2 regions of the Priestia sp. 179-F W1.4 NHS genome follow, and region 2 is predicted to be linked to the other one. Evidence: predicted binding sites of a transcription regulator. Region 2 holds the regulator's gene; the other holds the start of a gene.
The links. Region 2 encodes LexA, which represses DNA repair genes until DNA is damaged. Its sites were predicted from a motif close to CGAACATATGTTCG; they were not measured.
Positions count from the first base shown of each region.

Region 1: the regulator LexA is predicted to act here: its motif matches at 5,874-5,887, upstream of recA (recombinase RecA).

Region 1 is NZ_JBIQFF010000002.1:33,258-49,521, forward strand. Features, by position in the region: gene ACH0CI_RS10670 (cation diffusion facilitator family transporter) at 1-548, shown strand, start outside; gene ACH0CI_RS10675 (hypothetical protein) at 882-1,031, opposite strand; gene ACH0CI_RS10680 (VanZ family protein) at 1,375-1,557, shown strand; gene ACH0CI_RS10685 (class F sortase) at 2,298-2,954, opposite strand; gene ACH0CI_RS10690 (DUF4397 domain-containing protein) at 2,923-3,732, opposite strand; gene recA (recombinase RecA) at 4,664-5,710, opposite strand; gene ACH0CI_RS10700 (ASCH domain-containing protein) at 6,223-6,573, shown strand; gene ACH0CI_RS10705 (DUF2269 family protein) at 6,592-7,026, shown strand; gene ACH0CI_RS10710 (MFS transporter) at 7,294-8,529, opposite strand; gene ACH0CI_RS10715 (HesA/MoeB/ThiF family protein) at 8,550-9,656, opposite strand; gene ACH0CI_RS10720 (DNA-3-methyladenine glycosylase family protein) at 9,989-10,900, opposite strand; gene ACH0CI_RS10725 (DinB family protein) at 11,061-11,537, shown strand; gene ACH0CI_RS10730 (isocitrate lyase/PEP mutase family protein) at 11,634-12,479, shown strand; gene ACH0CI_RS10735 (malate synthase) at 12,908-13,762, shown strand; gene ACH0CI_RS10740 (hypothetical protein) at 14,500-14,733, shown strand; gene dhaK (dihydroxyacetone kinase subunit DhaK) at 15,151-16,264, opposite strand, start outside.
Region 2 is NZ_JBIQFF010000001.1:800,972-817,235, reverse strand. Features, by position in the region: gene ACH0CI_RS04145 (sigma-54 interaction domain-containing protein) at 1-164, opposite strand, end outside; gene gabT (4-aminobutyrate--2-oxoglutarate transaminase) at 313-1,668, opposite strand; gene ACH0CI_RS04135 (DUF2621 domain-containing protein) at 1,945-2,370, shown strand; gene ACH0CI_RS04130 (CcdC family protein) at 2,401-2,892, opposite strand; gene ACH0CI_RS04125 (DUF2179 domain-containing protein) at 2,997-3,554, opposite strand; gene ACH0CI_RS04120 (cytochrome c biogenesis CcdA family protein) at 3,766-4,473, opposite strand; gene ACH0CI_RS04115 (aspartyl-phosphate phosphatase Spo0E family protein) at 4,613-4,789, shown strand; gene ACH0CI_RS04110 (ABC transporter ATP-binding protein) at 4,812-6,617, opposite strand; gene ACH0CI_RS04105 (ABC transporter transmembrane domain-containing protein) at 6,607-8,370, opposite strand; gene ACH0CI_RS04100 (YneF family protein) at 8,461-8,673, opposite strand; gene sirA (sporulation inhibitor of replication protein SirA) at 8,764-9,204, opposite strand; gene tkt (transketolase) at 9,354-11,360, opposite strand; gene ACH0CI_RS04085 (DUF896 domain-containing protein) at 11,528-11,758, opposite strand; gene ACH0CI_RS04080 (YneB family resolvase-like protein) at 11,828-12,496, opposite strand; gene yneA (cell division suppressor protein YneA) at 12,550-12,879, opposite strand; gene lexA (transcriptional repressor LexA) at 13,026-13,643, shown strand; gene ACH0CI_RS04065 (magnesium transporter CorA family protein) at 13,855-15,300, shown strand; gene ACH0CI_RS04060 (hypothetical protein) at 15,368-15,502, opposite strand; gene ACH0CI_RS04055 (ArnT family glycosyltransferase) at 15,785-16,264, shown strand, end outside.

The DNA.
Region 1 (16,264 bases), on a different contig from region 2:
CTGTTGGTTTAGCCATGAACCTTTACTTAGGTCTTGGCTTAAGGAAGGAAGACAACATCAATGTGAAAAGCGCCGTACTTCATATGATTGGGGACGCAATGGCTTCGGCAGGAGTTATTATCGGAGGACTTATTATCCTATTCACTGGCTGGAATATCGTAGATCCAATCCTAAGTGTTCTTATTGCATTCTTAATTGCTTTGGGCGCATGGAAAATTGTAAAGCAGACAATAGGAATTTTAATGGAAGGCACACCGAAAGGAATCTCTTTAGAAAAAGTAATGGAAACAATTCATGCAGTTAAAGGTGTACTAAATGTCCACGATTTACATGTTTGGAGTATAACTAGTGGGAAAAATGCATTATCCTGTCATGTGGTGTTAAATAATCAAATAAGTTTCCTGGAAAGTCAGGTCATATTAAGAGAAATTGAATCCAAACTTCAACATCAAGAAATTGAGCATGCAACTATCCAGTTAGAAAACGAAGAGCACCCTCATGATGAGTCAGCTATTTGCTCTACCACCAAACGTGAAGGTCATCACTAATACAACTTGGTGTTTTTATATGTGTAAACCCTGAAGAATATTGCTGTCGATAATAAACTAAATGTATAGGTCAACAGACAAAAAAATCATGACTCACTTTTACGAATTATTATTTCCCAGCTCTTTCTTACATTATGAATGAGTTTTTGTGTTTTTAAAAAGATATATTTTCACGAACAAAATATTCAAATCTATTGCAGAGTGTTAAAGAAATTATTATCGTTAATAAAATAAAAAGCCATCTAGTATTTGAAGTAAAGGTGGCTTTTTACTATAATATGCACGTCCAGACATACATACTATATCTTTTCATACAATCACATGTAAAAAAGACTATAAGAATTTAAAGAAAGTATTAATAATAAAAATCACACTTAAAAGTGCAATAAAAACAATCAATTCAATTGTTTCCTCACTATCTTTTATTTTATACTTTAAATCTCTATCTTTAAGCTGTATGTTTTTCTTATATCCTAATTCCATATGATTAATTCCTTCCCTTTATGTATTCGTTTTAATTGGCATGTTTACTATTTGGCTTGTTTCCACATGTAAGTTAGCACCCTCTATACCGTGTTCTTATGCTAATGTATTCTCTACTTTAGCTGTTATATCATGAGCAGCATCTACTCCCAAGATGGAATTTGCGAGAATGGAGATATCTACTACAGGACTCCATAATGTTTCCTCTCTTTTATCCTAACAAAGCAAGTTCAAGTGGGTCTATAGCAACCTTTTTGAAGGATTCTATAAAAATAAACCCCTATCAAGAAAGTTTCGTTAAGTAAAAAAAGTAACAATCTGAGATTTATCTGTTACATGTTTAATTGAATTTATTCAATATTTCATGGGGCGTAGCTTAGATATAGACGATGTTCTACTTAATATGTTTGGAACAGTTATAAGTTATGTGGTTCTTTTAATAAATAAGCAAGCCAGTAAAATAAAAAAGGGCGACTATATAGATAGATGCCCTTTTTGTTCCAATAAGCTGGTTGATGGTAACTAAGTATATAATTTATAAAACAGAACAACCTCCTGTACAGGAGGTTGTTCTGTTGGGAATACGTTATTAGTCTGGCCAGATTTGTAGATTCATATACATATAACTTTAAAAATAAACATTGTGATGACTCTGTTTTTAAAAAGCAACCTTACTTAAGTTTTTTTAGTTAAGCAATTGATAAAGTATTTTATTTATTTTATTTTTTACTATTTACACTTAGTGACGACAAAATAGTTCTTTTTCTACAAATTTTCCCAACTTGATATTACTAAATACCACTGAATTTAACGCTCATTCCGTTATCTAGATGAAATAAGAAGATACCTTTTCCTCAGAGTCCATTAGAAGAAATATTGGAGTTAGTATAGTTGAGGACTGATATTCATCTCGTTCTTAAGACTGAAATCTTTTCTTTAAGAGTGTTAAAATGCAGACAGTATAAACTTTTGGTTTGCATGCATCCTAAGTAGCGTAAAAAACGTTAACTCTAGTAAGGTAGTCTTTTTTATTTAATAGAGCATATCCCAATTTTAATCCTTAATAAATAAAAGTAAAGAGGTAGCTTTCCCCTAAAATTTCACAAAGCTTGGTCATGGTAGATTCTAACACCATCTACACCTAATAATTCAGCAGCTATTTTTGCAAATCTGCGATACCGTTACAAATGTATTTTAAATGCAGAAGAAACCCGAACTCATCGATGAGTTCGGGTTTCTTCTTGGTCAGATATCAGTGCCTTAAGGTCATACTTCACAATCTTGGCTTTCTTCTTTTAGAAAACCGGTTACAACAAGACGTTCCAAATGCGTCTTCTTTTTGCGGTCAAAATTACCGGTACACGTAATTAAATTCAGCTTCTTTTGTTGGCTGAATCCAAATATCGCCGGAATGGGTGCATCATCATACGGATAGGATTTTTTCTCCTGTACAATAAATGTAAGCTTGCCGCCATTTTTTCCGACAATAATGATTTCCTCTCCGACCTTTATATTTTTTAAATCAAAAAATACTGCTGGTCCTGTCTTATTGTCAACGTGTCCAGCGATGACAGCATTTCCCTGTTCGCCTGGAAGAGCTCCATTCTTATACCATGCTGTCAGCTTGTCATCTGAGGGGAGTTCCATTGTACCCTTAGAAGTAAGGCCTACGGATTCAACATCAGCACGTATGCCTAGAGACGGGATGCTGATTCGGCTCGGTTCAATTCCTTTTGTTTCACCGTGCTTATAGGGTTTTGGCTTTACAGCTGCCGTCCCCGATGAATCCGAGACCGCAGAAACATTTTCTATCCGAGTGTCTTTCACTTTAGATGCCGAATCTTCACCAGATTGGGAACACCCTGCTAATAGCAGCAACAGGGCAGCCGTTTTAATGACTGCTTGCTTTTTTCTTGATTCCATATACCATCAGAGCACCTAATCCCAGGATTGATACTGCTGCTATTGGTAGATAGCTGTTTGTTTGATCTTCAGATGTTCCGCCCATTCCTGTTTTTGGCATTTCAGAAGGCATCATTGCCGGATCAGCAAGAACAAGTGCTTCAAGAGCAGGTTCTCCACCTGCAAGCCCCACTGCAATTACAGTGTAAGACATATTGGCTTTTAATTCTGTATCCGAAAGGTCAAGAACAACATCTTTTGTTCCAGCACCTCTTACTTCAAGATCGTAGGATCCAGGATCCACTTCTGAATATTCAGTTACACCTTTAAATTCTGCTCCAGGAAATAGGACATCTCCTCCTTTAACTGCTACATCAACTGCAGGTGCATCAGGTGAAAAGTGTGCAACACGCACTTTTGATTTTCCTTCTGTTACATTTAGATCATCGTTCAGAACTTTAAGTTCAAGAGAGTCAAGTTTGTTGATGGCTGCTACCGTATAGGCCTTGCCGGCTTCAACTGTTAAATCAGACGAGATGACCGGTTTGCCGTCAGCAACTGTTCCGGCTGCAAAAATTTCAACCTTGTGCTCTCCTGCAGGGAGCATCATGTAGTCTGTGGCAGCTTTAAATTCAGCACCTTCAACAATTGTTTTACCGTCAACTACAACATCAACCGCCGGAGCATCTGGAGAAGCATGAACGATTCTGACCATTGCATCATTGCCAGCCGCAGAAACACCAGCCCCAAATGCCAATAATAAAACCATTGCCGCCATTACTGAAAAGATTTTTTTCATTTTCCCACTCCTCTTCTTTTTTTTCGGGACGTTTGCCCTCAACTAAATATAAACAAAACTAATACAAAATGTATACAGTTTAGATGCTGTGAATATGCTGAAGAAGTTTTCAGGTGTTTGAGAGAAGCGAAGATGTTTATCTTGCTAATAGGTCTTCACACATTTGAATCGATTTGTTGAATCATATTTCTAAACTCTTTTTTTCTCAATACATGTAAATGAGAAGACTTACATGTATTAAGAGAACTGCTTAAGATGCTGAGCAAAACTTTCACTCGTTGATTTAAACGCTTCTTCATTACAAGAAACAAAAAATAAAGTGTTAGAAGTTGCACCAAACGCAGAAGTGTTACTTATCACCGCAGATGTGTCAGATGAAAAAGCAGTTGAGGTAAGGATGATTATCAGTAATAATTATATTGAAACTCAATATCTATACACTGTCCTGCTATCAATTTTTCCTAAGCTCTCTATTGAGGAGAACTGATGTCTATCCCTTTAATTCTTACTGGTTCAATAAGGTCTTCCTGACAATTCTTCATGGGGTTAGATATATCCACCCAAGGTACTTCATTGTTTGTTTCTTTTGAGCTAACCTCTAATAAATAATCTAACTATCTCAACAGTATAAAAAGTGAATTTAAAAAGCTACCTCAGCAAGCAAGGTAGCTTTTTAGTAGGATTCACAATTATCTTTTAAAGGACTGGCCTATGCATAAAAAGTATATGATTAAGGGGTCTTTAATTCTTAATAATTGTCTAGGAAGTGGAATGATTTCCGCTTTAATATGTGTAGTAAGTATAGTTATTGATAAAAGAATAAGTTCTCTCTTAGTTTCTGTATTACTTTATCATTTAGGTTATTTTTAACTTTTTATGCTTCTAATGAAATGAATGGACTTGAAGTTGCTGGGAAAGGCATTGTATGTTTTTATTGGCTTTCGTTTTCACTATCGCTATCATTATCATTATCATTATCATTATCGTTGTCAGTATTACCATATTTAAAATCAATAATGTTTTTTCTAATTTCTTCTCTGATTTCAGGGTTTTCTTTTAAGAAAACCTTAGCGTTTTCTCTTCCCTGTCCTAAACGTTCTCCATTATATGAAAACCAAGATCCAGACTTTTGAACAATATCTACTTCAGAACCAATATCTAAGATTTCTCCTTCTCTTGAGATACCTTCTCCATACATAATATCTACTTCAGCAATGCGGAAAGGAGGTGCCATCTTATTTTTGACTACTTTAATTCTTGTTTTGTTACCAACTATGTCATTTCCCAGTTTAAGTTGTTCAGCGCGGCGAACCTCAAGACGAACGGAAGAATAGAATTTTAGTGCTCTTCCACCTGGCGTTGTTTCCGGATTTCCAAACATAACGCCTACCTTCTCCCTGATTTGATTGATGAAGATAGCAATGGTTTTAGACTTATTAATTGCTCCAGATAGTTTACGAAGTGCTTGAGACATCAAACGAGCTTGTAGACCTACGTGAGAATCTCCCATTTCCCCTTCAATTTCTTTTTGCGGAACTAATGCTGCTACTGAGTCAACAACAATAATATCTACAGCACCACTTCTAACTAATGCTTCAGCAATTTCAAGTGCCTGCTCACCAGTATCTGGTTGAGATAACAGTAACTCATCAATATCTACACCTAGTTTTCTTGCGTAAACTGGATCAAGTGCGTGTTCAGCATCAATAAAGGCAGCTCGACCTCCATTTTTTTGTACTTCTGCAATCGCATGTAAGGAAACTGTTGTTTTACCTGAGCTTTCGGGTCCGTACACTTCCATGATTCTTCCTTTTGGATAACCATTAATTCCAAGAGCGATATCTAAAGCTAGTGAGCCTGAGCTAGATGCCTCAACTTTTGTATGTGTGCCTTCCCCCATCTTAATAATTGATCCTGTACCGAATTGTTTTTCAATTTGTTTTAGAGCCATATCTAGTGCTGCTTGTTTATCATTCATAATTTAAAACCTCCGATTGTTAGTACGTTTACAGTAAACGACAATGTATATGGATAAATAATAAGGATTGGCTCAAATTTTTTTGCTCCGTGCGAGAAAATTTTGTGTTTAACTGTCTTGGTTTATTCTGTTGTTCCTTTATTTATCTCTAAACCCTTAATATCGAACAAATGTTCCTGTTGTGTAATCATACAATAAACGCATCTAGTTGTAAAGGAGAAAGTTTTGTACAAACCAGCCAAAGAAATATCTTTTTTGTAAAAAGTAGGTTTATACCTTTAATACTTACAGTTATTGAAACTTCAATTTATAAAATAACCCTTATTATACGCTCAAAAAATAATTCATCCTCTTATATACATTATGTTATGTACTTGGACTATCGAATAAGAAAAGGGATAAATTATAATAGATTTATTAGAGAAAATTTCCACCTAATAAATTCAAATGTAATTCGTCGTTAAAAATATGATACATTAAATACGAGTCAAGAAATGAAAGGAGTTTTTTTAATGAGTAACCATGAAGCACAAAATGAATTGCCACCAAAAACATGTACAATCGATCGACTTGTAACAATGCCGGATGATGTAAATAAAGTAATTAAAGGCAGCAAAACAGCAACTCGCCGAAATGGAAGATATGCTGATGTAGGAGAGATAATGGTTTTAGAAGATCAAAAATTTGTAGTTGAACGAGTTTATTCTCAATCACTAGGTGAATTAACAGATGAAAATGCTCGCCAGGAAGGCTATGCTACAGTAGAGGAATATAAACAATCTATTTTGTCTTATCATCCTGGGATGCCTTGGCTTCCGCAAATGAGGGTATGGGTGCATGAGTTCAGATTAGTTAACGATTGATAGGTAAAAGAAATGGATTTGTTGTACCGTATATTAGTATATATTCATGTTTCTAGTGTCATTTTATCGATTGGTCCTTTTTTTATTCTCTTACCAATTGTTAAAAAACTACATAGTTCAAGAGAACAAGAAATGAATGCCTATTTGATCACATTTCAATCTGTTGTTAGGCTCGCAAAACATACGGGCCATGTTCTTGTTATCACAGGGATACTCCTCGTTATGTGTGGCCCATGGACGTGGACTACGCCGTGGATTATAATGACACTGATTTTCCTTTTTTGCTCCTTGTTCTTTCTGGCCCGTGCTTTTTCACCAACACTTCGAAAGTACAAGGAGGAAGGACAAAATAAAAAAGAACTGGCAACTAAACTAGAGAGATCTATTTGGATTTATATCATTCTATTAATGACTATGCTTTGGTTTATGGTCGGTAAGCCAACTTTTTGGTGACACCCATCCATTTGTCATCACTAAGAGTAAATAGTTAAACTGATTATTTTCATCAAATACTTTACGTTTTACTTAACATAACTCGTATTTTCGGTATGAAAAAAGATTTTTGCTTGTATATCAGATGCACATTTGGATTAAAAATTAAAAACCCCTATTAACCATATGTTAAAGGGGTTCTTACTTATTGTTTAAACTCCAAGTATGAAGTTCTTATAGAAGAATACACTAAATATCAATATGTTTCAAGTCAACCCAAGTAATTATCTACTTGTTGCTACTATTAATAGGTTGATCTATAGACTGTTGGGTCTCAAATAGAGAGGTCTTAATGCCGATTAAAGACGCCACAATCGTTAGGATGCCTGCTGAAATAAAAATTAAAGAGACGCTAATATATTCAGCTGCAACACCTGCTAGCATTCCACTAATCGGTAAAGCCAAAAAAGCTAACATACGAGTTGAGCTAATTACTCTTCCCAATAAGGCTGATGGCACAATCTCTTGTCTAAGGGTAAACCAATTAATTGCTAATAATGTTACCGAACCGACAATTACAATTCTACAGACTATTAACAAAATAACTGCAGTGTTTGAAAAAGTAAGGATAGTTTGACCTAAACCTATTATTACACCACAATAGATAATTATATTTCCCCGTGGTAATTTATTTAGTTTATTTGCAGCATAAATTGCTACAAATGACCCTAAGGTTTGTAGGGAAAATATTAAACCAATATACTGTGCCGATAAATGTAAATTATCCTTTAGATGAAACATAAATAAAGCTTCCATAGCACCATAACCCACATTGATTAAGAATATGAGAATAGTCCCTATCAAAATCTTTTTAGTATTTATAACGTATTTAACTCCTTCAGCTATTGAATTCATTATAGAACTATTAACTGGATTCTGGCTTTTATATTTCTTAGTTATTAAGCCAATGAATATTCCAGAAAGAAAATACGTAAAAAAATTAAAATATAATAAGTTATGAGTTCCAACCAAAGCAATTAAAATGCCTGCTATTGAAGGGCCTGCAAAGGTTGTAATTGTCTCTGATAACTTGAATAAAGAGTTACCCTGTATTAAATTTTCACCTTCTAAAATTTCTGGTATGACTGATTCAAAACTTGGATGATAAAATGCACTCACAGCTGATATTAAAAAAGCTACCACATATACAATCCATATATCTAACACGTTTATTAAAGCTGCGAGAGGTATGATAATAATTAAAATGGCTGATAAAATATCACCTATTAATAAAATGTATTTCTTACTTATACGATCAGCTAAGGCTCCGCCTAACAAACTAAACAATACTTGAGGCGTAATTTCTAAAACAAATGTTAATGCCATTAAACTTGGTGATTTAGTCAAATCATATACTAATAAAGGCAGTGCGATTTGAAAAAAAGACGTGCCCAACTTACTTGTTGTGGCACTTAAAAATAAGCATAAAAAATCTCTGTTCTTTAGTACTTCATAAGATTTCAACATTTACCCCCCCATCATAATTATTTACCTGCTGTTACAGGTGCGGAATGGCAAACTGGACAATCCTCTTTCTTATTCCACTCTGAAATAGGGTAAGTTTGATATGTAAGGAAATTTAATTCCATCATTTTCCCTAATGATGTTGGAGTTTGAATACCTGTTACCAACCCTAAAAATTCATTTACAATAGCACCAGCCAACATAGCTACATTAGGACTAATCGCAGCATTATTTCGTTGAAAATTTATCTGATGCATACTGTCAAGTTGCTTATTAACTATAACATCACTTTCAATTATGGTTTGTTTATGACACTCTACACACCCAGTTTTTCCTGGTAACATAGAATAAAATCTGCCCCTTGTGTTTAGGACTCCACCTGAAACTAACGGCTTTCCTAACTTCACTACTGCTTCATTTACCCAGTCCTGTATATGAAGGGTTGGTTTATCGGCTACACAAATTACATAATCACTACCTTCAATATGTGCCATTACATCTTCAGCACATTCTATACGCTTATTAGTAACGTTTAAATTAACATTAGGATTAAAACGCGATATTCTTTCCTTTGCTAATTCCGTTTTTAACTTATTAATATCTTTTTCAGAATATAACAACTGTCTATTAAAATTGCTTAATTCCAAAGTATCAAAATCCAATGCATTAATGTTATGAAAACCTAATGCAGATAGATGATATAGTATTTGACTACCTAAACCTCCGATTCCGAGCAAAGCAACCTTTGTATTTATGATAGTTTCTTGCACATTGTACTTATTGTCCTCTAAAGACGTAAAAAGCGAAAAGTAATTAAGGTTTGCTTTGTATCTTTCGAGTTCATAATCTCCTATAGATTGAGGATTCAAAGAATTATCTTCTAAATATTTCTCTGTATCTAATGCCTTTATCCCTTCCAATACCTCATTTTCTTTTATGTTTGGATACTTTTCTTGGACTAAATGTATTATTTCTTCTATAGAATTTTTTCCGTTAATAAGAGAAATTAAATACTTAATACTTCCACTGGGATCTTCAATAACTCCTGCTACTCCATCTTCTTCACCAATATGGATTTCATCATTTATAAAAAATACAGGGATTGTCTCTTTGAACTTAGGTTTCATTTTCTACATTTCACTCCATTTCTCTTAATTATTGAAATAGGGAACTATCATATGATAGTTCCCTATATTTACAGACTTGAAGTTTAAACAATAAGTAAGTAGTTCACATAATGATAACGTTTTAGCCTGGAATACCGTTTAATACCGCAGCTTTATTAGTTGTTTTCTTAACTTTTACCTTCATAACTAACACCTCCATTTCTTAAAAGATATATTTATAATATTGCATTAAAAAGGCATTTTCAACAATTAAATCCAATTTTTATAATATTCAAACAAAAACAGGTAAATTATACTTTTTTTCGTTTATTTTAAACCGACAAATATTCCATTTATAATATTTTTTCTTGCATGTAAAACCAGCATAGATGAGTAATCCAGGTTTCCGCAGTTTTCCATTGAGTAGATATTTTTCTAACTTGTGATTCTGTTAATAATTCGTTATACTCATAAATCTCTCCTACTACTTTACGTATAATTAAATCTCCTGCGGGTAGAATGTCTTGACGTCCTATACCTCTCATTAGTATTGACTCTGCCGTCCATTTTCCTATACCTCTATGTTTCATTAAATAGCTACAACCCCCTTCACGATCTAATAAATATAAGCAACTTAAGTCTAGCTCTTCATCTATAATGGCTTTAGTTATTTCATGAATATATTCAGCTTTCCTTTGACTTAGCTTTAAGTCACGAAGTTGGTTTATATTTAACTTCATCACCTTGTGGGGGCATAAATCTGTATAATATTCACAGTTATTAATTATTATTTTAGCTCCTGTTTTTTCTAACAAACTCTTTTTAATCCTATGAGCAACTTTTGCACTAATTTGTTGACCGATGATTGCCCATATGATGGATTCGTAGACACTTCCTAATAAAACAGGTCTAAACCCTTCGTACATTTTTATTAATTTTCCTATCTTAGATTCATTAGCTATAGACTTTTGAGCTTTGTTTATATCTTGTTCCAGACAAAATATTGTGATAATTTTCTCCTTTACTAGTTGAACCTGATTATTCTTAACTTCTTCACCAATAACTTTAACTTCCAAGTACTTACTATCGATTCCTTCGTCCCTAACTAGTACTAGGTACGTTCTTCCCCCTATTATAAAAGCTCTATAATATGTGTTTTCAATAACCTTCTCGATTACAAAAGAGGGCGAGTTTTTTATGTACCTTAAAATTAAATCAAAATTATATATGCTTGGTTTATTAATTCTAATTATTTTTTGTCTCATAACTTCCTCCTAATTTTTAATAAATCTATATTAACAGGCTTTCTTGAAAAATTAATGATTAATCTAAATAAACAGATAATATTTATAAAACCATCCATATTTTTCATTGTAAGACTTTGGATATGTTATATTTATAGTAAAACTAAAGGAGTGAGCGAAAATGGATGCGATGAGTTTTATTTTACTAAACTTTGAAGAAGTGAGACGTCGAAGTATAAAAGTATGGATGTCAATACCTCAAGATAGATTAGACTGGCGCCCTGATCCAGAAGCAATGTCATGTAGGGAGATGATACATCATGTTCTTGAAGGAGAATACCTCTATCATCAAATGTTAGAAAAACCCCTTAACCTTTCTCTAACAGAGGAGCATAATCCTTATAAGGCAGTAACATTTAGTTCTGTTGAAGAAGCATTAAAGTTTGCTCAACCATATAGGGAAAAATTTATAGAGTTTTTAGGCATCCTTAATGAAAAGCAGCTAACAGAGATAAAGATAGACCGATCGGAGATGGGATATATTCGAGAGTTAGGAGATATGTTGTTACGAGTTGCTTATCATGAATCAGTACATACAGGACAACTTTTAGATTATTTAAGAACTGCAAAAGTTAAACGTCCTATAATATGGGATTAAGTTTCTGATTAATCTCCCGTTGTTTTATTTTTCTCTGCTCTAAAGAACGCTCATACAAAGCCATAAAGTTGTTTACTTAAAGGGGGAAGAACCATTGTGAATAATGAAAAGCAGTTACTTAAATTTCAGACGTTTCAACAACTTCACAAAAGACCCTATACTTTTGTATTGCCTAATGCTTGGGATGTTATCAGTGCTAAAATTTTTGAGAAAAATGGGTTTCCAGCTATTGCAACAACCAGTGCTGGCATAGCAATGTCTTTAGGATATAATGATGGTGAAAAAATCCCTTTTGAACAAATGTTAGGAGCTGTTAAGAGAATTATTAATTCCGTCAATATTCCTGTCAGTGTAGACCTAGAGTCTGGCTATGGAAGGTCTACTAATGAAGTGGTAGATAATACAAGACAAATTATTTTAGCAGGAGGAATTGGTATAAACCTAGAAGATGGGACGGGAGATTTAGATAGTCCTATTTTAGATGTTTCGTTGCAAGTAGAAAAAATATCTGAAATTAGATTACTATCCAAATCGCTAAAAGCCCCATTATTTATTAATGCGCGTACTGATTTGTATTGGTTAAATACAGGAGATCCGGATCTAAGACTTCAAGAAGCCATCAATAGGGGAAAAGCATATCAAAAGGCTGGAGCAGATTGTATTTTTATTCCTGGACTATATGACATGGAATCCATTAAAAAAGTTCGACAAGAACTATCTTGTCCCATTAATCTTTTGTCTGGGCCAAACTTGCCTTCTATTAATACATTATCCCAAGTTGGTATTGAAAGAATAAGTACTGGATCCGCCCCTTTTAGAGCAACTGCTACATTATTACAAAGAATTACTGAAGATATCCTTTGTGATAATAATTTTCAACGATTAATGAATGATAATATGAGTTATGATGCGATAACAGAACTAATTGGGACTCCTGAATAGAATTTATCAAATTTAATTTAGCTTGCCTTTATAGAACTGGTAGGACTACTGAAATATACAGTAGTTCTTTTGCTGTTTGAACTATATTTAAACAGTTACCATAAAACGTTTTATAGATCGTTGATATAACAACTATTTTCTTTCAGGTGATTGAAGATATGATGTATAAAAAGCTCCCCTTTTATACATGTGCTCGTCATGGAAAAGATAGTCGTTATCGTATAAATATGTTATCATTTATCTAAAGTTATAGAGTTATCTCAAAAAGCAACCTCACTCGAATGCCATTAAAGACTGAGGTTGCTTTTTCTTTTTTAAATAAAATTAAAATAATTGTGTTAACTCAAAAGGTAAGTTAGTTGAATAAAATTATTAATTTACTATCTAAGTAGTAACCGCGTTTTTATTCTACAAGGAGGCCTAGAATGATGAATCTAATCGATAAGAAAGTTACACACAAGCATTTTGGAACAGGTACTATAGTTAAATATAATGATTCTAGTATTGAAATAAATTTCGCATCAGAAAACAAAAAATTTGTTTTCCCCGATGTATTTGGAAAGCACCTAAAACTGCATGATAAAAGTGTTGCTCATTCCCTGGAAAAAATTTTAGAAGAAAAGGAAACGGAACGAAAAGAGGAAGAATGGAAGAAGGAAGAAGAAAAAAAATTACAGCGAAAAAATCAGGAACTTCGCTGGGGACATGAAAAACTTATGAAAAACCATAAACTTCATCCCGAATCACAAATGGTTTTTTGGTGCGACACAGAAGAACAGAATAGTTCTTTTTCAGAGTGGACGGTTTTTTCAGGCGTAATAAAAAGTGGTAATTACAAGGGGAAGCCAACCAAACCCACCCGCCTACATCAAAATAGCGCTGTCTTGTTAACAGCAATAGATTCCAGTATGCCTGAAAAAGACAGACGCATCTTAGGTGTCTATATGGTCAATGAAAATTTTATCGGTAAGCTTTGCGAAGATGGATATATTCCTGCTCATTCAACGTACAGACTCCAACTTACAGAACAAGAATCCAATCAGATGCTTTTCTGGAAATATTATATAAACGAAAAGAACTCCCCAAAAATGGTGTGGAATACAGGTAAATACCGTTATTTTGATAATTCATGGATGGCTCAAATTTTGCTTGATATAGTTTCATTGAAAAGTGACTCAAACGAACGAGAGCAGGCACAGCAATTTTTTGAACATTTTTGCAAAATGAATTTGATAACGGATCAAGAGTTACCAAAGCCTAATGGCGCATTAATGCGTATTTAGACGTTAGCCCACAGGTAATTAATTAAGAATGAAAAAAGACTGACGCACTTTTCTGACCCATTGCTAATGACGAACAGTGCCAGGCTCTGTTTGCCAATAAAAGCGTAAATAAAGAATCTACTGCTACGTGTAAAGTAAAACAAGCAGGCTCTTAATAATTAAGAATCTGCTTGTTCTGCTCTACATAAGGACTATCAGTAAGTTATTTTATTTTTTTCTAAACAGGTACATATCTAACAACATATCAACAAGCAATAAATTAAGCTAGTACGTTTATTTTAATATACAGTTGAGCTAGACAGAATATCTTTATGAAAACGTACTGTTTCAGAAATATAGGCAGTCATATTTAGTACACTTTTTACAGAATATGATATGAGGACTACCCCATCTTTCAATGTACTCACCCAACAAGGATGAAAGGGTATTAAAAAATAAAATTGCTTATCAAGTTTTTCTAAAACAAATGGTGCTGGGGGAGCTTTTTATTTTTGCTACAATTCTTAGAAAGAAGTATTTGATATTATTAAACACGCTAGTTACAGCAATTATAGGAGGTATTCATTTTTTAAACTTTTGTAAAATTATCCATTTGAGAGAAAGCAGACAAAGAAGATATAAATCATATTATACATAGCTTTTCCTTTTCTATTATCTTCCTTACCCTACTCCTAGTTACTGACACCTTCCCTTAAAAAACAAAGAACAGCTAATACTTTTAAATAAGGAGTTTTTAAATGAGTAATTATGAAAAAACTAAGAATAACAAAAATATAATTTTAGGTATTATATATGCTCTAATTGTAATATCTGTATATGCATTTAACTTACATCTACAGATAGCTTTGTCTATACTTACTCTTGTCATAATATTTGAACTTGTAACTTCAATAAAAGAAGATGACAAAGCTAAAAATGTTATAAACATTATTACCATATGTTTATTTATACTTGGAATTGTTTTTCTCTAACTAGTACTTACTAATAGCTAACAATATAAAATTGGAGTACTACACTTGTACAATCATTTCGTACCCCCTGTTCACTGACTAAAACAACTAAAAACACCCTATAAAATAAAAGGAAGTAACTAGTCATCAAACTGTATTTATTTCCTCTATAGTATCTTATTTTTAGTTTAACTGTACCCCGGGTTCCACAGATTCTATCTTGGATGGCTATTGTACTTTCTTAGCTATGCTTTCAACAGACTAGAGCTAGATATCCGCGATTTGACTTCTTTGTTGATATATTTTCACCACTTCCAGTTTAAATCAGTTAAAGCTCGTCCTTAATGAACCACAAAAAATCCCCACTAAATATAGTGTAACCCTCACTCTCAAAGAGTAATTTCTTTACACTATATTTAGAGGAGATACTACCAAATTTTACTGTTTTTCTTGCATTACTTGAGCTACTTCAGTAAAAATTACGCCTAAGCCATGTGCACCTGCGTCCGGATAACCAAGGCTTCTTTCTCCAACCGTACCAGCACGCCCCATACGTGCAACAATTTGTTCAGTTGATTTTGCTCCTTCAACAGCAGCTTCTGCTGCTTTGACAAGCGCATGTTTCAAGCTTTCACCTTCAGCAGCACTTGACGTTAACGTATCTGCATAAGGTACTAAGGCATCAATTAAAGTTTTATCTCCCACAACAGCTCCACGTCCAAAAGAACGTTCTCCTGTTGCTTGAATTCCTTTTACAGACGCTTGGATCATTTCAGCAAATTCTGTTAAAGTCAGTTCGGTTTTAGATTCAGTGTTCTTTCCAGCCGCACGAAATGCTGATCCCCAAATAGGCCCTGATGCCCCGCCACAATGCTCCATGATAACGATGGAACAAGCCTCTAAGAAGTTGCCAATATCATTTGATTTATTTTCTAGAATTTCGTGCCATTCAGCTTTCAACTGTTTGAACCCTTTAGCAACACTCATACCAAAGTCTCCGTCACCAGCATGGGAATCTAATTCACAAAACGGTATTTCATTTCTAATAATACATTCACTCATTTGGTCTACCATAAAAATAATATTATTCAACGTCAATCGATTTTCCGTTACTACGGAATATTCTTTGTTGGTTTGCACCTCATAAGACACTTTCGGGGCCTCCGCGGTACCGATGATTTCATCATAAGTGACAGCTGGTACTTCACCTTTAAGTTTTAGCGCAGGAGTATCGCACTCTTCAGATAGAAGACTCTTTAAGTTTTCATCTAATTTCATAATTGAAATAGAAGCACCGGCCATATCAATGGCTGTCATATAGTTTCCGACAAACGTTCTTGCAATCGTTACTTTTCTACGTGACAGTTCACGAATGACAGAATGATTTAATAAATACAGTTCTTGAAGAGGTGTGTTTCCAAATCCATTAATTAGGACAGCCACTTCTCCTTTTCCATCTTCTATCCCTATTTCTTTTAATAATGCCGTTACCATGCGCTCTGCAAGTTCGTCTGCTGAAATAATTTTTTCACGACGGATACCAGGTTCTCCA
Region 2 (16,264 bases):
CCAATAAAATCTTCCACTTTCAAAGCATAATTTTTTTCACACTCTGAATTTACAACTAATACATACCCATTTGCATCAGTTACAAAGATTTCATCAAATGATGACTCAAATATATCGTAAAGTTCGTCGTTAATTTGCTGAATCTGCTTTTTATGAATGGTCATTTGAATCACCTTTTCGTCAAAAAATAATTATTATTTTATTTTATCAGAAAATGAAAAATCTATAAATAGAGTGTCCAAACATATCCATTCTTTGTGATTCATGAAGAATGAGTGAAGAGTTCTCTCTTCACTCATGCCTCAATTTCTCTTATACTTCAACCGTTTGCTGCACGCTTGCTTCTAGTGCTGCTTCAAAAATAGCTAAGCCTTCTTCTAGCTGCTCATCTGTAATAACAATCGGCATTAAGATACGAAGAACGTTTCCGAATACTCCTGCGCTAAGCAGTAATAATCCACGTTTGTTTGCTTCTTTTACGATGCGCTGTGTAAGCTCTTTATCCGCTTCTTTTGTTTCGCGGTCTTTCACAAGCTCGATAGCAGACATAGCTCCTAATCCGCGGATATCACCGATACAGTCATATTTTTCTGCTAATTTTTCAAATCGTGATGTTACCACTTTTCCAAGGTACTCACCGCGTTCATTTAGCTTTTCTTCTTCAATGATATCAAGTACAGCTAAAGCCGCTTCACATCCAAGAGGGCTTCCGCAGTACGTTCCGCCAAGCTCACCAGGATTAGATTCATCCATGATTTCAGCGCGGCCGATGACACCACTAATCGGTACACCAGCTCCTAGTGATTTAGATACTGTAATTAAATCTGGTGCAACGTCAAAGTGTTCAATACCGAAGTAGCGGCCCGTACGTGCAAAACCAGCTTGAATTTCATCTGATACAAATAAAATTCCGTGCTCTTTACATAATTGATACACTTCTTGCACAAAACGTTTACCTGGAACAATGAAACCACCTTCGCCTTGAATTGGCTCCATTACAACAGCTGCAATCGTTTCTGGTGCTACTTCTGTATTTAAGAAGTTTTTGAATTCAGTGATCATAAACTCTTCGTATGCTTCAACTGATAATCCTTGTGGGCGGCGATACTCATAAGGATATGGAGCTTTGTATACTTCAGGAGCAAACGGTCCAAATTCGTATTTATATGGCTTTACTTTACTTGTCATTGTCATTGTCATTAATGTACGGCCGTGGAAACCGCGGTTAAATGAAATAATTCCTTGACGCTTTGTATATTTACGAGCAATTTTCACTGCATTTTCTACAGCTTCTGCTCCGCTATTTAAAAGTAATACTTTCTTGTCAAATTCACCAGGTGCAATTGCTGCTAATCTTTCTGCAAGCTCTACATATGACTCATACATCATGACATTAAATCCTGTGTGAATAAAACGGTCTACTTGCTTGTGAAGCGCTTCTTTTACTTTTGGATGACTATGTCCTACATTGATTGTGCCAATTGCCCCTACGAAATCAATAAACGTATTGCCATCGACATCTTTAACGATCGCCCCTTCAGCCGTATCAGCAAATGTCGGAATGCCATAACTTACACCTTTCGGAATGGCACGGTGTCTTCTATCTAATAATTGCTTTGCATTTTCTCCCGGTAAATTTGTTGCTACTTTGCTAAAAGTTTGACTCATTTTTTATCTTCCTCTCATATTAAATAATTCTTCAATTAGTTTATATGCAAAAAACGTGCCAACTTTTAAAAGGCTGAAAAATAAGCATTTTTAGATAATTCTAACGATAATTCACTTATCGATGAGTCAATATAAACTTATATATAAGTCAAAAATGACTCTCTTTTCACATAAAGTGCAGGAATTTTATATTGCCATAAAAGGAACAAGGCTTTTATAATAAATGTATAAATATAGTAATGTTATGATTAATCTCTTTATAAAGGAGTGAAAAATATGCTAGAGGGCTGGTTTTTATGGGTTATTTTATTTTGGGTTGTCTTTTTAATGAGCATGTTTGCTATCGGCGGATTTTTTATGTTCAGAAAATTTTTAAAGCGCTTACCAAAAGAAGACGGCATGTCTGAACTTGATTGGCAAGATCACTATCTTTCCAAAACCATTCACCTTTGGTCAGCGGATCAAAAGCAGCTATTAAACGTTCTTGTTGAACCAGTACCTGAACTATTTCGCGATGTGGCTAAACAAAAAATTGCAGGGAAAATTGGGGAACTAGCACTTGAGGAACAAGCCGCCTCTATAACAGAAGACTTAATCGTACGTGGATACATCTTAGCTACGCCTAAACGTGATCATAAATTTTTATTAAAAACATTAAAAAAGCAAAAAATAGATGCCGTCCCCTATCAGCATTTATTTTAAATCAAAAAGGTGGCTGCGTAGCCACCTTTTTTAATTTAATATCGTTGTATTTCCAAGACGATCATCGTGCAGCTTTCGTTCGAGCTTTTTGTACGATGTGTACATCGCAATGCGCCAAGGTACAATCATACCAAATGCTAAAATCCAGAACATACCGCCAAGCTGGCCAACATCAATTGAAGAACTTAAATATATTTTCATTGCAATTCGAATAATAAGCAAACCAATAATAATGAATGCAAAAGCTTTTGAACGCTTCAAGTAAATATGATCGTCACGAATTTCAAATTTAGACGTTTTAATTAACAGGATTGAGAAGATCATGCCTGCTATTAACGCCTCAAGCAGTTCTGCACCCGTTACTCGAAACATTGGAAAGATAAACATTAACGCTCCCGTACTCATAAAAAAAGGCGGAAGTATAATTTTTTTTGCATTCGTTGGTTTATCAGCAGCTTTCATTCGAACAACTAATATGAAAGAAGCCATAAAAATTGCGACAAGTGTTGAAGCAATAACCAATGAAATCCTTCCTTTACTATAGTTTAGTGTGTACTTATATTATAATCCAAAAAACATCAGAAGTAAAAGTGCAACAAAAAAACAGAAGAGGATCTCTTCTGTTTTTATTTAGTAGAGGTAATATCTGCTTTTGCTTTTTGCTTTTGTTTTTGCTTTTTCATTGCTTTTAGTAAGAACCCGCCTTTAAATTTACGAGGCTCGTATGAAATAATGAAAGCACGAGGCTCATATTCTTCAATGAATGCTAATAGCTCTTCTTCTCTACTTCTTTTTGTTAAAATGTCTAATCTATAGCGTGCACTGTCTCTTCCTTCACCTTGGTACACAGTAACACCAAAACCTTCTTGTCGAAGGCGGTTAATTAACTCTTCATTTTTGGTCATAAGGTTAACTAAGAATGTTGTATATCCGATAGCAAGCCTAGATTCGATATAACTTCCAAGTATAATTCCCACTCCAAATCCAACCGCGTATACAACCATAGCAAGCGTGCTTTGATCTCCTGAAAATACTAGGGATAAGCCAAATACATAAATTAACGCTTCAACAAATCCAAAAACCGAGGCATACATACTCATACCTTTGACTAAAAAAATTGTGCGCAGCGTCAAGATCGGTACATAGATCAGTTGCAAAAGCAAGATTAACAAAATATCTTTCAATTTATACACCTCTTTTTAACAATTAAAAATATGACGATTTCATTGTATCACTCCGTATTTATAGAAGATATAGTAAAAATAAATTTTTTCTATATATTTTTTCGAGTCATATTCTTGCTTATTTCCTAAGAGCTAAAATGAACGTTTGGTCTTTAAAAAACAAAAAAGAACCTGCCAACTTCCAGATTCTTTTTTGTATCATTTTCCCTTTTTAAAAGCCCGTAAACCCTCCAAATACGCTCGTTGTATAAATAATAATTTTTGTCATCCAGTCAAAATATAAAATAAACCCCATGCCAATCATTGCGTATCCGCCAACTTTCATCATGGAATTCATATGTTTTTTTAACCAGTTCATTTTTCCAATAAAGAATGTCATGATAAAGAACGGAATAGAAAACCCAAGTGAATACGTTATCATGTACAAAAGACCGGAGCCTGGGTTTGTCGCTGCAAGCGCCATAACCGATACTAAAATAGGTCCCGTGCAAGGAGTCCAGCCGGCAGCAAAAGCCATACCAATAAAAGAAGAACCTAAGAGTCCAGCCGGCTTATTGGCGAATTGAACTTTATGTTCCTGCATAAGAATTCGAGGCTTAAAAATCCCTAGTACAACTAGACCAAAGAAAATAATAAGAATAGCGCCAATCTGCCGAATTAAATCCTTATAGTTAAAAAACCACTGACCAATAAAGGATGTCGCAAAACCAATCATAATAAAGATAACAGAAAATCCCAGCAGGAAAAAAGCTGTGTGAATAAAAGCTTTGCGCTGATGTGACTTAGCGCCTTCCTTTAGCTCGCTGACTGATACTCCCGTTATGTACGATAAAAAAGCTGGATACAAAGGCAAACAGCAGGGTGAAATAAACGATAAAAAGCCTGCGCCAAATGCCAAAAATAAATTTAAATCTCCCACATTTCCCACTTCCCTTTTTTGTTCTTTTTGTTCTTTTTCGTTACCATTTTGTAACCAAATTGTCTTATCTCACTTCTTTCAAATAGTACCATTATCTTGTATAATTAGGTAAACGACTTGTTAGAAGGGATACATAGCATTGGCCAAAAAAGATATTCTATTAGCGATTGAAAAGAAACGAGAAGAACTCATCCGCATAGTCCGAGTAAGTGGATTAAACTCTCCACCTGCTATTAAACATAGTCAAGAATTAGATCATTTATTAAACGTTTACAATGAATTCCCTGCTCAAACAACAGAAACAACCTCTTCATGAAGGTTGTTTCTTTTTTTCACCTTCACTCTATCAATTCTTTATAAATCTCTTTTACTCCTGTTTCTTTATTGAAATTTTCCTCTTTTTCACTGTGCTGAAGCTGATACATATTATAGTACAAACCGCCTTTATCTAGCAGTTCAGCATGCGTTCCTTTTTCGACGATTTTCCCTTTATGCAATACTAAAATACAATCGGCGTGTTGAATAGTTGATAAACGATGTGCAATCGCAATCGTTGTGCGGCCTTTTCCCATATCTCTTAACACTTCTTGAATCGCTTCTTCCGTTTCTGTATCGATATGGGCTGTTGCTTCATCAAGAATAAGGATTTTAGGGTTTCGAATCACCGTTCTTGCAAATGCTAAGAGCTGACGCTGACCGCTTGATAAAGTTGAACCTCTTTCCACTAGCACTTCATTATACTTATTAGGAAGAGCTTCGATAAATGCGTGAGCTTGCACAAATTTCGCCGCTGCTTTTACTTGTTCATCAGAAAAATGGTCTTCATGCAGCGTAATATTTCGCTTTACGGTATCGGCAAATAAAAAGGCATCTTGCAGCACCAGCCCTACCTGATCTCGAAGCTGTTTATTTGAAAAGGACGACAGTGGTTTATTATCGATCAAAATGTCTCCTTTTTGCTGCTCATAAAAACGCATTAATAAATTAATGATGGAGCTTTTGCCGCTTCCAGTATGGCCTACTAAAGCCACTGTTTCTCCTTCGTTTACCGTAAATGATATATCAGAAAGCACATCTCGAACACCGTCATAGGAAAACGTGACGTTTTTGAATTCTACCGTTCCTTTTTGTACCCCCTGCTTTTGTTCTCCTGTCATCACTGGATTTTTTTCTTCCTCATCCATCAAATCAAATACCCGGGAGGCTGATACCATCGCTTGCTGATACATAGAAAGACGCTGCATCATTTCATTAACGGGCTCAAAAAAACGATCCAAATAGTTGATAAACGCGTAAAGAACACCAATTTTAACAGGACTGTCAGCTACGGAAATGCCAAAATAACTGAGCACAAGAATAACGGCTAAAATATAAAGAATTTCGACAGCAGGCCTCAGTAGCAAACCATCTAACTTAATATTGCGCATGCCCGCTTTGTAGTGCTCATCATTAATTTCTTCAAATTCCGAGCGAAGCCGCTTTTCTTGACGAAATAATTGAATAATGGACATGCCTTGCAAAGACTCATGAAGCTTGGCATTTAACTGACTTAGCTTTTCTCGGAGCTGTCCGTAGTAAATAGCGCTGTAATGCTGATAAAGCTTCATAAGTCCCCAAATAAACGGGAGAAGAACTAAACAGTAAAAAGCCAGCTTCACATCTAGCATAAACATCGCTATAAAAATACCAATCAAAAATACCCCATTTTGAATAAAAACCGCGATGACTTCTACAAACATTTCTTTCATAGCTTCCGTGTCATTTGTAATTCGAGAAACAAGGCTTCCCGTTGGCGTGTTGTCAAAAAAGCGAAGCGCCAGACGATGAACATGAGAAAAAACGTCAATTCGAATCTGCTGAATAATTTGAAGCGCAATTTTCTGAAACTGCAGAAGCTGAAAGTATTGAACGACAATTTTTAAAAGCTGTAAAAGCAAATAACTGCTTGCAAGCCACACCAGAGGCTGAAGAGGCAAATACTTAGGAGTTAAATAATCGTCAATGAAAATTTTAATCAAAATGGGCCCTAATAAATCAGCAGCCGTAGCAATTAATAATAGAGTGAACGCTAAAAAAAATGATTTTTTATGCGGAATTGTATAGTGAAACAGACGTTTATGTACCGAAGAATGCTCAATTTTCATTTTTCGTCTCTCCTTCTTCTACCGCACGTTCAAGCTGCTGTCTATCGTACATATCCCGATACCAGCCGCTCACGCTAAGCAGTTCCTCATGAGTTCCTCGCTGAATAATTTTCCCTTTATCAAGGACAAGAATCAGGTCTGCATGAGTAACCGAGCTCAGCCGATGCGCTGTAATAATCGTTGTTCGATTTTGACGTTTTTGCTTTAGCGCTTGTAAAATACCCGCTTCCGTTTTTCCATCTACCGCTGATAGCGAGTCATCTAAAATTAAAAGCTCAGGATCTAATAGAAGAGCTCTTGCAATCGAGATACGCTGTTTTTGTCCACCAGATAACGAAACGCCTTTTTCACCTACTATTGTTTGATAGCCATCTGTAAAATCGAGGATGTCTTTATGTACATTTGCAACTTTAGCCGCTTCTTGGATTTCTTGATTGCTTGCGTCTTCTTTTCCGAACGCGATATTAGCAGCGACTGTTGTTGAAAACAAAAAGTGATCTTGAGGAACATATCCAATGCTTTTGTACAGTGAATCAAAAGCATAATCTTTAATGTCTTTTCCTCCCCATAAAACAGCTCCGTCGCTTACATCAAATTCACGAAGCAACAGCTTTAAAAGCGTGGTTTTCCCAGCACCCGTCTTTCCGACAATCCCTAACGTTTGACCGCGAGAAAGTGTAAAGTAAATTTCGTTTAACGTGTATTCGTCTTCTTTACCATACGAAAACCTATGAATAACAGCTTCAATATTTCCTGTTGGCAGTTCAACACTAGGATGCGCTGCTTCTTCAATCGAATTTTCTTCTTTTAATAAAGAAAATACCCTGTCATATGAGGCTCTTCCTCGTTCCACAATGTTAAATAGCCAGCCAAACGCGAGCATCGGCCAAATAAGAAGGCCCAAATAAGTTGTAAAGGTAACAAGCTGTCCCAGTGTTAACTCTTCACTAATCACCATCTTGCTGCCAAAAATAAGAGCAAGTAAAAAAGAAAGTGCTACAATAATCGAAATGGTCGGATCAAACAATGCATCTACTCGTGCTACTTTCATGTTCTTTTGAACAACATCTGCAGACTTCATACGAAATTCTTCGACATCAGCTGCTTCTTCCCCAAACGTCTTAATGACTTTAATTCCGCTAATGCTTTCTTGAACCTTATCATTTAAAGTAGAAAATGCTGCTTGTGCGTGATGAAACCGCGCATGAAGCAATGTACCATAGTAACTTGTTAAAACGGCCATAAGCGGCATAGGAATAAGGCAAATAAGCGTTAATTTCCAGCTGATTGTTAGGGCCATTGTGCATAGAACAAGCCCTCCTGTGACAATGGAATCCACGAGCGTCAAAACGCCCGAACCTGCAGTTTGTTGAATAGCTTGAATATCATTCGTTGCATGGGCCATCAAATCCCCAATTCGCCGCCGCTGATAAAAGGCCTGATTCATCCTTGTAAAATGAGTGTAGAGGGTATTTCTCAGCTGCTTGGCTAGTTTAACAGATGAACCAAATATCATAATACGCCATATGTATCTTGTGCAATAGGCCACAACAGCAGCTCCTAGCAAAATGCCAACCATCTGCATTAAGCGCTTTCCATTCAGCGTCCCTTCTTTAATGCCATCTACCGTTAAACCAATAATTTTAGGCGGGAGAAGTTCTAATGCTGCCACAATAATGAGCAGCGCTATCCCCGTTATGTAAGACTTTTTTTCCTGTTTGAAAAACCACCATAACTCTCGAAAAATTTTCATCGTATCCCCCTAGCCCCACAACCATTTTCTTATCTCTATCATAAAACAAAAGACACCCTTCTGAATAGAGAGTGTCTGTCCAATTAACCATTATTTAATTTGGCCGTTCATTGCTTTCATCATTTGGTTAATTTTTTTCTGCGATGGTTTCATGCCCATTTGCATCATCATCATTTTTAACATTTGTTCATTAATTGGTGGATTTTTCTTCAGATAGCTCATCATATACTTACGAGCAATGAAAAATCCTAGCGCTATCCCAACAATTAATGCTAGAACACCAACTAGAATATACATTCCCATGGTATTACTTCCTCCTTCGTGTTGTCTAACTTACAGTGTACTAGACCATACGCTATTATACAATATTTCCGTTCCAATTTCCTTAAATAATTACACAAATTTTCTTGTTTTCACAGGCCTCAGCCAGCCGTATTCATCCGTTCCATAATTCACTGCTAAAAAACAAGGATCTAGCTTGCGTAATACTTCAAAAAAAGCTGTCTCAGCATCAACATTGCCATCTCCTTCAATTGTTATACAGCGATTCGTTAATTTTATAGATGCTCGACTTTTTTTATGAGGATATTCCAGCACAAACGTCTCTTGATGAGTAAAAAAATGAGGATAATGAGAAAACGCCTGAAGTAATTCTCGTTGAATAAATGAATTGGGCAGTTGGCGAGTAATGTAATGAACTTGTTTTTGTAAATGCGTTTCCTGCAAGTGACGTTTCATTTTATATTCAATCAGCAGCTGATAAATGAGCTTTTCTCTTCGAAAATAGGATGATGCAACTTCTTCCTCCATTAAATATACTTCATACGTTCTCACGATTCATCCTCCCTTTCGGCTCGTTCTTTTTTGTACCATTATACCGAATGGTGTACGCAATGCTTGTCTATCGATGAAAAAATTTCTTTGTTTTTTTGTCGAAAAAAAAGAGCAGACCATAGGAGTCTGCTCTTTCTTGTAAAAAAGAATTATGCATTAAGCAAGCTTTTCACTTTTGCTACTACATTTTCAACTGTAAAACCAAATTCTTTCATGATTGTTTCACCAGGAGCAGATGCACCGAAGTGATTAATACCAAGAACTTGTCCCTCGTCTCCAACATAGCGTTCCCAGCCAAGTGTAGAAGCCATTTCAATACCTAAACGTTTTTTCACTGATTTAGGGATAACACTTTCTTTGTACTCAGCAGATTGCTCTTCGAAACGATCCCATGCAGGCATACTTACTACAGATACATCAATGCCTTCTGCAGCTAATGCTTTTTGTGCTTCTACTGCTAGGCTTACTTCAGAGCCTGTTGCAAGTATTAATGCATCCGCTTGGTCTTTACCAGCTTTAGATACAACGTACGCGCCTTTAGACACGCCTTCGTATGCATTTTCTTTTGTACCTTCAAGCGTTGGCAAGTTTTGACGAGTCAATACAAGCGCCGTTGGGCGGTCAGTTGATTCTAATGCTAAGCGCCATGCAGCAGCTGTTTCATTTGCATCTGCAGGACGAACCACTGAAAGACCTGGCATTGCACGAAGTGATGGCAATTGTTCAATTGGCTCATGTGTTGGGCCATCTTCTCCAACTGCGATACTGTCATGTGTGAAGACATATGTTACAGGAAGCTTCATTAAAGCTGCTAAGCGAATTGCTGGGCGAAGATAATCAGAGAATACAAAGAATGTTCCTCCGAATACTTTTACACCGCCGTGTAGAGCCATACCGTTTAATGCAGCTCCCATTGCAAATTCACGTACACCGAACCAAATATTACGTCCGCTGTAATCAGCTGCAGTGAAGTCTTCTGAACCTTTAATCATTGTTTTATTTGACCCAGCTAAGTCAGCTGAACCGCCGAAGAATTGAGGTACAGCTTGTGCTACTGCGTTTAATACTTCTCCAGAAGAAGCACGGCTAGCTAAGCTTGAACCCGTTTCGTATGCTGGAAGCGTTTCTTCCCAGCCTTCAGGTAACTTTCCTTCTACTGCTAGTTCAAATTGACGACCTAGTTCAGGATATTTTTCTTTATACTGTGCAAATACATCGTTCCATTCGTTTTCTTTCTTTTGGCCATCTTCAGCAATTGTAGCTTTGAAGTGAGCATACACTTCTTCTGGCACATAGAAATCTTCTTCAAATGTCCATGCATAAGCTTCCTTTGTTAATTTTGTTTCATCGGAACCTAATGGAGAACCGTGCACGCCAGAAGTACCCGCGTGGTTTGGAGAACCAAATCCGATTGTTGTTTTTACTTCAATTAGCGTTGGGCGTGTTAAATCGCCTTTTGCTTCTTCAATTGCGTTTGCAATCGCTGTCAAGTCATTGCCGTCTTCAACGCGAATTACTTGCCATCCGTAAGCCTTGAAACGATCTTCTACGTTCTCAGAGAACGAGCGATCTAAATCTCCGTCTAAAGAAATATCATTTGAATCGTATAAAACAACTAAGCGTCCTAATTTTAAGTGTGCCGCTAATGAAGCTGCTTCAGCAGATACACCTTCCATTAAGTCTCCGTCACCACAAATACCATACGTAAAGTGGTCTACAATTTCTAAACCTTCTTTGTTGTATGTTTCAGCTAAATGACGTTCTGCCATTGCTTTACCAACAGCCATTGCAATACCTTGTCCTAGTGGACCAGTTGTTGCATCAACACCTGCTGTATGACCGAACTCTGGATGACCTGGTGTTTTGCTTCCCCATTGACGGAAGTTTTTAAGGTCTTCAATTGATAAGTCATATCCAGCTAAATGAAGCAAGCTGTATAATAGTGCCGATCCGTGTCCTGCTGATAATACAAAGCGGTCACGGTTGAACCAGTTTGGATTCTTTGGATTGATGTTCATAAATTTTGTCCACAATGTATATGCCATTGGAGCAGCTCCCATTGGCATACCTGGGTGACCTGAATTTGCTTTCTCAATCGCATCGATTGATAAAGTACGAATTGTTGCAATCGAAAGATCTTCAATACGTTGTGTCATACTCTTCATCCCTTTCAAAACTATGTACATATGTTATCATACTAATGATTTGCTTATTTGTACAATACTTGAACCAAAAAAATTTCCACTTTTACAGTTTTTGTGTGCCTTATTAAAAATATACAAAAAACTAGAGGGAACTCTCCCTCTAGTTTTACTAGAACGTCTTAGTGAAGACGCTTCTTTTTGCTCTCTTTTAACTTCTTAGGCGTAACATCTTTACCTTCCTCGTCCACAACTTTAATCGTATGAAGGTGGTTTGTCATAGATTGTCGGAAAACTTTTAAATATTCCTGACGTAGCTCTTGCTGTTCTTTCGCTTCAGATTCTGTCAGACCTTCAGCCTTTGCCTTTTTTGAAAGAGCATTAATACGAGCAAGTTTATCTTTTGATAGCATATAAAACCTATCTCCTTATAATCAATAATTAAAATTACCGAACCGTTCCGGCAACATGTAGTCATCTTACTAAATCTCTTTCGTTTTATCAAGAGATTGAGCACTCTCTTGATACTCTTGATAGCGACGATGTACCGTTGCTTTTGAAATATTATAACCAAAACCTTTTAGCGTAACTGAAATTTCAGCAAAGGTTAAGCCGTTATGACGAAGGCGGACAATTTCTTCAATCGGCGCTTCTTTTTTTTCTCTTCCTGAGTTAACTCCTTGATTTTTTAAATTTTGCTGCGGACGATAACCGTTTTCTACGGCTCTTTTCATTCCTCTTTTAATTTTAGCATTATGTAATTTCCGCTGATGCTCTTCCACTAAGCTAATAATATCTAACACCATCGAATCAGATTCTGAAAGCTGAAGCTGACCTTGATGACTAATCGTATAAATCGTAGCATTTTCTTTATGAAAAGCATGAAGAAGCGCAATTCGGGCATTTCCTCTGCCTAATCGCGTTTCGTCTTGAATGAGCAGCACAGATATTTTTTCTTCTTTCATTGTATGAAGAACATCCAATATACCCTCTCTGTCTACGTCATATCCGCTTGCTTTTTCCATTACGACTTTTTTTACGTTTAGATGGTGAAGATCAGCAAGCTTTTTTAATTCTTCTTGCTGGCGCTGTAAAGATGTTTCTTGGGTTTTTTTATCCGTACTTACACGGCAATAAATAATGGCGTCCACTTTTATCACGACCTTTTCGGCTTCTAACAATATTCAGGAACGGCCGTTACACACTACTGTTCAATTGCCACTTGATTATGTAACTCTTTTTTTAAAACAGGAATATATAATTTATCTCCAGGAGATAAAGACTGGGCAGTGTCTGAGTTTAGATCATTGACGTCTTCAACCCATTTGACAAATTCATTGGTGGTCAAATGATGGTGATTATGATACTTGTTGGACAAGTCCCAAAGTGTATCTCCTTTTGTAATAGTAACCGTTGAATATTTGTCTAAATCTACTTTATCCGCTCCTAAAACCAGCGTCAATACATATGTAAGTGCAGCAATAACTGCAAAAAAAATAGCGTAATGTTTCATAGAATGTAAGAATTGGTGCATATTATGATCCCCCTATCAGAATATATGTTCTTATTTTATTGAGAACATTTGTTTCTGTCAATGGAATTCTTCGAACTTATGTTTGTATATTGACACATCACGTGGTATAATTCACCTAAAGAATAGCTAAAATCGAGGTGAAAAATATGAAGCTATCAAAACGTCAACAAGACATACTAGATTTTATTAAGCACGAAGTAAAATTAAAAGGTTATCCGCCTTCTGTTCGTGAGATTGGGGAAGCGGTGGGATTAGCCTCTAGCTCCACTGTACACGGGCATTTAGCTCGTTTAGAAAGCAAAGGGTTAATTCGCAGAGATCCAACAAAACCAAGAGCAATCGAAGTTCTTCAACTAGACGAAGTAAACATCCCTAAAAGCAATGTCATTAATGTTCCTGTTATCGGTAAAGTAACAGCGGGTCTTCCTATAACAGCCGTTGAAAATGTGGAAGAATATTTCCCTCTTCCAGATAAATTCGTTTCTCCAGATGATCATGTGTTTATGCTTGAAATTATGGGAGAAAGTATGATTGAAGCAGGTATTCTAGATGGCGATATGGTAATCGTACGTCAGCAGCAAACTGCTAATAACGGAGATATTGTGGTCGCTATGACCGAGGACAACGAAGCAACGGTAAAACGTTTCTTCAAAGAAGAAAATTTCGTTCGTTTACAGCCTGAAAATTCAACGATGGCGCCTATTATTCTTCGCCACGTAACGATTTTAGGAAAAGTCACTGGTGTATATCGCACGATTCACTAATCACACACTGTATGTAAAACCAACTAATCATGATGTTAGTTGGTTTTTTTTACGTTTGTTTTCTAAAAAAATTGGCATATTATAAATAATACGTCGAATCATTACAGGCAGGTAGAGCGGTTTTTATAAAGCCTGTTTTACCTTTTACTTTCTGTCTGCATTTTTTCAACTCTCAAAAAAAATACAACCGACTATAAGAAGGATGTAGTTTATGACCAATACACCAAGGAAAACAGAACCATTTCAAACTATTATGCCTACCAAAGCAATGAACATGTTTCTTTTTCCTTTTTCCTTTGATCGAAAAAATAAAGAGCAGCTTGTTCATGCACTAGAAGCAAATATGTTTGAGTTTTTTTCCATTCAAAACAAACATGTAGAAAAAGAATACTACGGAGAACAGTATTACGTATCTCATGATAGCTTGGATCAATATTTTCTTCCTTACATTGAATGTATTCTATTTCCTGATTCGTGCGAAAAAGAAGGCTTGCTTCGATTTTCAAAAAAAATAGACCATACCGTTACGCTACAAACTTCCTCCACCACCGTGTCTAGCAACGTGCTGTCTGTGGATGTTTTTTTATGTCCTTTTGAAATTGGCGTCATGACCATTCGCACTGAGATGAGTCATAATCATTACACCTATGATGACATTTTAGAATTCATGAATCATTTTCGTGTATTAGAACCGAAGCTTGCTGAAGAGCATGGATCCACCATTACCTATGAACATCATCGCTATAGCAAAGTACAGGATTACATTTTTTCACAGCTCGCGCCATTTTTGAACGAACACATCAAAAAAGAAGCGACGCGTGAACAGCACGTCGGGAGTCTTCCTTATTTTATCGATGAACGGATGTTTGTATTAAGTTATGTAACGGTAAATCAAGAGCAAGAAATTAACTCCACAACTTTATTTCGTACTGGGCAGCTAAATAGCTATACGCCTGACGGGAAACCGTTTATCTCTGCACACAACCATGAGTATATTAAAACGTATAATACCAAACACGTGTATTCCAGATGGGCTCCTGAAACCTATTACGTTATAACAGACCATGTGTTTTCGTGTATTTCTAAATCGACAGACTCTAAAACGGATCAGCTTTTGATGAATCATCTATTTGGCCAACATTACTATAATTTATTTTTGCATTTTTTCTATAAAATCGTGTTGCTAAAACTATCCTATGAGTATTCTCAGCTCACGTTTCATAAAAATTCAGAGGGCATCGAGCGACTAATTCGCTCTATTACTGTATTTTCAGGTAAATATTTATTTTTAGAAATTAGCTCTCGCACGGAAGGTCAAGAGTTTTCTGAGCTCTTTAAAAAAATCTTCCACATCAATTCTCTTTATCAAGAAGTCAAAGAAACCCTTGGTACTTTGTATCAAAATCAAGAGAAAATCGCGGCCAAGCGTCACAATTACTTATTATTAATTTTAACGATTTATACCGTTCTTTCCGGTATTTACGGAATGAATTTAGTTATTAGCGAGCTAAAGGGAAACATCAATTGGGATAGTATGAAGCAGTTTTCTATCTTTGAATATATCGCTTTAATAGTAGCTTTATCAGGAATTCTGATCAGCATTAGTCTCGGAGTGAGTTCCCTATGGAATTTATTAAAAGATCGATTTAAAACATAAAAGCTGTTCGCATCAGAAAATACATTATAAAAAAGAAGAGATTGAGACATAACTAAATCAAGCAAGTCTAAAGGGAAACAAATAGAATAAATAAGCTAGCAGGGATTGCTTGTGACACCTCTGTTGATTTCCGTGCAAAACTTCGCTTTCCGCGGGATTCTTCGTCTTGCCCTCCAATCAACTGCTGGAAAGAACTAAACAAATGAAACCTACGTGCACCATAAAAAACGAACCCCCAATCAAACATGATGATTAATGGTTCGTTTTTCGCTTCGACTAAAATCCTTTTTTCCCAACCTCTTTTATCTATTACTAAATCACTGCCTACTCCACTGAACCTTTTATTACACGTTGTGCCGCTGTTGTAATTTCAGAACAATCTAACATTATACTCTATAAGAAAAATATATACAAAATAATAAAATATGGTATCATAGGGTAGGAATTTTGTACCTTATCTTTGAAATAATTTGCAGGAGGTAATATGCTTAACTCATTTTTATCCAAAAGCCTGATTCTTTTATGTGTCATGATTCTTACATGGTCTCTATGGGGCAGTTATAGTGCGATGACAAATTCATTGGACTTAAAAGGCTTGGCTTTAAGTAATTCATTTATTATTGAAGGAATATGTATCACTTTCCTTGTCATTTTTCTAATAGCTATTGCAAGTAGATACATGAACAAAACTGTTTTTTTTATTTTACTGATTGTTTTGACCTTAGGTGTTCGATTAGCATGGATGCTTTCTGTTCAAACACCTGTAAAATCTGACTTTCTTGTCATGTTAGATGCCGCACGTAATATCGCAAAAGGAAATTATGAATTTAACCAAAGCATTTATTTCACTACATGGGTATATCAGCTAGGCTTTTCATTCTATGAATCTATTGTTATTCGCTGTTTTGGAGATAGCATTTTCACATTAAAATTGTTAAATATTTTTTATTCTACTGGAACCGTT